2 regions of the Microbacterium sp. SLBN-154 genome follow, and region 1 is predicted to be linked to the other one. Evidence: predicted binding sites of a transcription regulator. Region 1 holds the regulator's gene; the other holds the start of a gene.
The links. The regulator HspR, encoded in region 1, represses chaperone genes until heat shock. The targets are predictions, from matches to a motif close to AAGTTGAGTCNNNNNGACTCAACTT.
Positions count from the first base shown of each region.

Region 2: a site for HspR is predicted at 1,524-1,548, ahead of FBY40_RS15650 (Hsp20/alpha crystallin family protein). Genes of this name have one in related genera too.

Region 1 covers NZ_VFNL01000001.1:647,673-650,950, forward strand. Annotated here, with positions in the region: gene FBY40_RS03300 (nucleotide exchange factor GrpE) at 1-489, shown strand, start outside; gene FBY40_RS03305 (DnaJ C-terminal domain-containing protein) at 502-1,494, shown strand; gene FBY40_RS03310 (heat shock protein transcriptional repressor HspR) at 1,509-1,970, shown strand; gene FBY40_RS03315 (septum formation family protein) at 2,087-2,587, shown strand; gene FBY40_RS03320 (DUF2252 domain-containing protein) at 2,607-3,278, opposite strand, start outside.
Region 2 covers NZ_VFNL01000001.1:3,223,763-3,227,040, reverse strand. Annotated here, with positions in the region: gene arfA (arabinosylfuranosidase ArfA) at 1-1,447, shown strand, start outside; gene FBY40_RS15650 (Hsp20/alpha crystallin family protein) at 1,579-2,052, shown strand; gene FBY40_RS15645 (MarR family winged helix-turn-helix transcriptional regulator) at 2,098-2,541, opposite strand; gene FBY40_RS15640 (DUF2207 domain-containing protein) at 2,590-3,278, shown strand, end outside.

The sequences.
Region 1 (3,278 bases):
CTCAGCGCCGCCCAGTCCGCCGACGCGGCGGCAGCGGATGACACCGACGCCGTCGCCGACCGCGTCGAGGCTCTGGAGTCGCAGCTTCTCACCGACCTCAAGCGCCTGCAGGCGGAGTACGCCAACTACCGCCGCCGCACCGAGGACCAGCGCGAGATCGAGATCGAGCGTGCCAAGGGGGCGGCCGCCAAGGGCCTCATCCCCGTGCTCGACGACCTCGACCGCGCCGCCAAGCACGGCGATCTCGTCGAGGGCACGCCCTTCGCCGCCATCGCCGACAAGGTGCGGGCTGTCGTCGAGCGCATGGGCGTGGAGGCATACGGCGCCGCCGGCGAGACCTTCGATCCGCAGCAGCACGAGGCCATCTTCCAGCAGCCGACCCCCGGCGCGACCGAAGCGACCATCCTCGAAGTGGTCGAGACGGGCTACCGGCTGGGGTCGACCGAGCTGCGTCCGGCGAAGGTCGTCGTCGCGGTGCCGGCAGAGTAGGCCGGAGACGCCATGGCCAGCCAGGACTGGTTCGAGAAGGACTTCTACAAGGTGCTGGGGGTCTCCAAGGAGGTCTCCGACGCCGATCTGAAGAAGACCTACCGCAAGCTCGCGCGGCAGTATCACCCCGACTCCAAACCGGGGGATGCTGCGGCCGAGGCGAAGTTCAAAGAGATCAGCGAAGCGTACGCGGTGCTCTCCGACCCCGAGCAGCGTGCCGAGTACGACCAGATCCGCGCCATGGGCTCGGGCGCCCGCTTCACTGCGGGCGGCCCGGGCGCCGGCGGGTTCGAAGACGTCTTCAGCGCGTTCGGTCAGAGCCGTGGAGGTGGGCGCTACGAATCCGCCGACTTCGACGACATCTTCGCGATGTTCAACCAGCAGCAGGGCGGAAGCTTCGGCTCGGGTCGGTTCGGGCAGCCCACCGGCGGCTTCCGCGGCTTCGGCGGCCCGACCCGCGGGGCCGATGTCACGGCGCGCACGACCATCGACTTCGTCACCGCCACGAAGGGCGAGACCATCACCCTCCAGGGCGAGGACGGCAAGCCGTTCAAGGTGAAGATCCCGGCCGGCGTCGCCGACGGGCAGCGCATCCGCCTCCGCGGCCGCGGCCGTCCCTCGCCCGACGGCGGGGAGAGCGGCGACATCGTGGTGCAGGTGACGGTGCGACCCCACCCGGTGTTCACCCGCGAGGGACTGAATCTGCGCGTCGTCGTCCCGGTGACCTTCACCGAGGCGGCTCTCGGCGCCACGATCGAGGTCCCCACGCTCGGCGGCGACCCGGTGAAGCTGCGCGTTGCGCCGGGCACCCCCTCGGGACGCGTGCTGCGCGTCAAGGGACGCGGTGTGGCGACGCAGAAGGGCACCGGCGACCTCCTCGCCGAGGTGCAGGTGGTCGTGCCCTCGCACCTCGAGGGCGCCGCGCGCGAAGCGCTCGAGCGCTTCCACGAGGTGGAGCCGAAGGAGAACCCGCGGGCGGACCTCATGGCCAAGGCGCGCGGCTGACACGGGAGGGACGGATGACGGACCACGTCGACATCGACGGTGACGCGCCGATCTTCGCGATCGCCGCGGCAGCGGAGCTGTCGGGCATGCACCCGCAGACGCTGCGCCAGTACGACCGGCTCGGTCTCGTCGTCCCCGCCCGCACGCAGGGCGGTTCCCGCCGCTACTCCCTCCGCCACGTCGAGCAGCTGCGCGAGGTCGCGCGACTGTCGGCTGACGGCATGAGCCTTCCCGCGATCGCGCGGCTCATCTCCCTCGAGCAGCGGGTGCACGACCTCACCCGTCGTGTGCGCGACCTCGAGCAGCAACTCGAGATCGAGCGCCAGTCACGCCCCGGCGCTCGGGTCTTCGCGGCGGGCGCCACCGGCTCGGTCGTTACCCTGAGGCATGGCACGCGCGTGCGTCGCGCCACCGAGCTGGTGGTCTGGCGCCCGCGTCATCCGCTCTCTCCCGGCGCTCAGGACGAATCGGCCTAGCCGACACGCGCGAGGGTGCCGCCGAGTCGCGGGCGTGAGTGCGCGCCTTCTAGGCTGAGGCCCGCGCCGAGATCGATCTCGGCGTTCGTCCTGTCCTCACACGCCACGAAAGTCCCATGGATACCTCACGCATCACCAACCGCCTCCTCACCGCCGGCGTCGTCGGCACCCTCGCCGTCGCTCTCGCCGGATGCGTGAGCTTCACCGCTCCCTCCACCGTGGAGCGCGACGCCGATTCGCAGGAGGTCGTCGAGGGCGGGAACGCCGACGTGTTCGCCATCGCTGTGGGGGACTGCTTCACCGAGGTGACCGAGACCGAGATCAATCAGCTGCCCGTGGTCCCCTGCGGGGAGTCGCACGACTACGAGGTCTTCCATCTCTTCGACATGCCCGATGGTGAGTGGCCGGGCGCCGAAGCCGTCGATGCGGCCGCAGAGGAAGGGTGTCTGTCTGCGTTCGAGCCGTTCGTCGGGATCGCCTACGAGGAGTCGGTGTTCATCGCAGACTCGATCGACCCGTCCGAGCAGTCGTGGGGCGACGGCGATCGCGAGATCATCTGCATCCTGTCCGACCCGTCGGGTCCGACCGAGGGATCGGCCGAGGGCACCGCGCGCTGATCGGGCGGGCCGTGCCCACTCAGCCCTCGCTCCCGCGGTGGCGGCGGAACGCCTCCCAGTCCTGGTACGACAGGTCGGCGTAGGCGTACGCCCACTCGACGACGGCGTCCTCGAACCGCCGCCCGCCCCCGACATACCCGGCCGCGGTGGCACCCGTCGGCGATTGCCCGTGGGCGCGCGCCAGCGTCGCCGCACACGCCATCGCGTACCAGCGGAACGGCTTGTCCTGCATCGCCTCGGCGTCGAAGCCGCCCTTCATGTCGTGGAACTGCCGCACGTAGAAGTCGCGCCGCGCGCCGGACGGCGAACGGCGGATATGACCGAGGAATGGGTCTGACACCGCCTGCAGGATGCGCTGGAGCGCGACGACCCGCCCTCCGTTGCCGTAGGTCTCGATGAAGGTCGCGACCGCCTCGGGCTGCGTCACATGCCCGTACTGGACGAGCACGCTCTCGCCGGCCTCCTTGCCCTGGAGGAGGAGGACATCGCCGTCACCGTCCTGGAGCGCGATCAGCAGACAGCGTGTGCCGACGCTGCCGACGCCGACCACCCGAGCCGAGACGTCGGCCATCACGTACTTCTGCAGCAGAACCCGGATGTCGACGTTGACCGACAGGCGGTACTCGTCGAGGACACGCCAGGCCCGCTCCTCGTCGGCGGGCGTGAGGTGGGTCATCACGGGGGGATCGTC
Region 2 (3,278 bases), 2.6 Mb from region 1:
CTCCTTCGTCGAGCATCTCGGGCGGTGCGTCTACGACGGCATCTACGAGCCGGGTCACCCCTCGGCTGATGAGGAAGGCTTCCGCACCGACGTCATCGATCTCGTGCGCGAGCTCGGCGTGTCCGCGATCCGCTACCCCGGCGGGAACTTCGTCTCGGGGTACCGGTGGGAGGACGGTGTCGGACCACGCGAGGAGCGGCCCCGCCGTCTGGACCTGGCGTGGCACTCGACCGAGACGAACGAGATCGGCCTCGACGAGTTCGCGTCGTGGATGAAGAAGGTCGACGGCGAGCTGATGTACGCCGTGAACCTCGGCACCCGCGGCGTGCTCGAGGCTCTCGACGTGCTGGAGTACGCCAACATCCGCTCCGGCACCCGGCTCTCCGACGAGCGCGTCGCCAACGGACACCCCGAACCTCACGACATCCGCATGTGGTGTCTCGGCAACGAGATGGACGGGCCGTGGCAGCTGGGCTACAGCACGGCGGAGAACTACGCGCAGCTCGCCGCCACGACTGCGCGCGCGCTGCGTCAGGTCGACCCGGATCTCGAGCTCGTCGTCTGCGGCAGCTCGGGTGCGGGAATGCCGACGTTCGGCGAGTGGGAGCGCATCGTCCTGGAGCACACGTACGACAACGTCGACTACATCTCCTGCCACGCGTACTACGAGCCCGAGGGTGACGACCTGGCGAGCTTCCTGGCTTCGGGCGTCGACATGGATCGCTTCATCGAGGCGGTCGTGGCCACCGCCGACCACGTCAAGGCGATGAAGCGGAGCGGGAAGACGATCAACATCTCCTTCGATGAGTGGAACGTCTGGTACCAGTCGCGCTACAACGAGGTCGACAAGATCACGGATGTCGCGGACTGGCCGGTCGCACCGAGGCTGCTCGAAGACCGGTACACCGTGCTCGACGCCGTCGTCTTCGGAAGCCTCATGATCTCGCTCATCCGGCACGCCGACCGGGTGACGTCGGCGAGCCTCGCGCAGCTGGTGAACGTCATCGCGCCGATCATGACCGAGCCCGGCGGTCCGGCCTGGCGTCAGACGACGTTCTATCCCTTCTCGCTGACCTCGCAGCTCGCGCGGGGTGTCGCCCTCGAGCTGAAGCTCGACAGCCCCACGTACGTGACGGCGAAGTTCGGCGACGTGCCGCTCGTCGACGCCGTCGCGACCATCGACCCTGACAGCGGCGCCATCACGGTCTTCGCCGTCAACCGCAGCCTGACCGACGAGGTCACCCTCGAGATCGACTCCGCCGCTCTCGCCGGCGGGGTGTCGTCGGCCGAGGCCACGTCGATCTTCGACGACGACATCCACGCGGCGAACACGCTCGAACAGCCCGACCGGGTGACGCCGAAGGCCAACGACTCGGTGAAGGTCGCCGACGGGGCCCTCTCCGTCACGCTGCCCCCCTGCTCGTGGACGGTTCTCACCGCCGAATGAAGAAGAGCCCAGGCGTTCGCTGACGGCGAACGCCTGGGCTCTTAGCACTCTCAACCCTCGAGTGCTAATCTGGTCGTACTTGAGCCAAGATGACTCAAGTTCCGGATTTCGTCCAGTGAAGGAGACCGAACATGGCGACGTACGACCCGTTCCGTGACCTCGACCGTCTCGCGACGAGCTTCTTCGATGCCCGTCGCGGTCCTCGCCGCATGCCGATGGACCTCTACCGCGACGGTGACCACTATGTGCTCACCGCCGACCTGCCCGGCATCGACCCCGGCTCGGTCGACATCGACGTGGACGGTCAGCTGCTGACCATCCGCGCCGAGCGCACGCTCAGCGCCGGCGACGGCGTCAAGTGGATCACCCGTGAGCGCGAGGCCGCGAGCTTCGTGCGGCAGCTGAACCTCGGACAGGGCATCGACACCGACCGCATCTCGGCGAGCTACAACAACGGCGTGCTCAGCGTCACCATCCCGGTGAGCGAGAAGGCCAAGCCGCGCAAGATCGAGGTCGCCACCGAGAACGGTGCACAGGTGCTGCAGGCGCACGAGAGTGCGTCGGCGTCGAGCACGGCAGACCACCCGCAGCCGGTCGAGCAGTAACGCATTCCGGTCTGCGGAACGCCTCACGACACTCCCGTCGGGACCTCACCCGGCGGGAGTGTTGTGCGCCCGCAGCTTCGTGGTGAGTTCGCGCAGTTGGGCGAGCTCGGACTCGTTCAGCGCCGACATCCGCTCCGCGATGTGGGCGGCATGCACCCGTGCCACTTCGCGGAATGCGCGGGCGCCCGCCTCCGTCGCGCGGACGAGCGACCCGCGTCCATCATCGGGATCGGGACGCTTCGTGACGTATCCACGGGCGACCATCCGGTCGACCAGGCGCGACACCGAGGGCTGACTGACCAGCATCAGCCGCGTGATGTCACGCAGCCGCGCGGTCATGTCGGGCGCCCGGGTCACCGTCAGCAGCACGTCGTACTCGCCCTGCTGCAGCGGCGCATCGCTGAAGTCGCGGCCGAGATCGGCGAACAGCTCGTGCTGCGCACGAAAAAGGCTTTCCCACGCCTCGACGGCGAGACGACGATCGTTCACGGCCCCAGGGTATCCGGTGGCGGCGACGCCGCCATCTAGGCTGAGCGCATGCCGCGAACGCGTCGGATCACCGCCACGGTGCTGACGGTCCTCCTGGGGGTCGTCGGTCTCGTCGGCCTGGCGGTCTCCGCACAACCCGCCTCCGCCTCCGGCGACCTCGACGACTTCGTGTTCGAGAGCATGCACGCCGAGTACACCCTCGGCCGTGACGATGACGACACCAGCACGCTTCGGGTCGTCGAGACGTTCGTCGCGGTCTTCCCCGAGGATCAGAACCGCGGGCTGCGCCGGGAGATCCCCGCCGACTACAACGGCCAGCCCACCTTTCCCGAGCTGATCTCGGTCACCGACGAAGAAGGCGACCCGCGACCGAGCGAGGTCGAGACCGACGGCGACTGGATGATCGTCACATCCCGCGCCGACGACTTCCTCTCCGGCCGTCAGACATTCGTCTTCACCTACACCCTGCGCAATGTCACCGACTTCTTCGCCGACACCAGTGACGAGTTCTACTGGGACGTCAACGGCAACGGGTGGCGCCAACCCTTCGGCGAGGTCACGGCCGCACTCGTGGTGCCTGCCGACCTGGTCGACTCGCTCACCGGCGCGCAAGCGTGCTACGTCGGAAGGTTCGGCGCGGAAACCACGTGTCCGATCGAGGTCTCCGACAGCGCAGAGGGCGCGGTCGTCACCGCCGGCGCCCGTGATCTCGCTCCCACGGAGACGCTCACGATCGC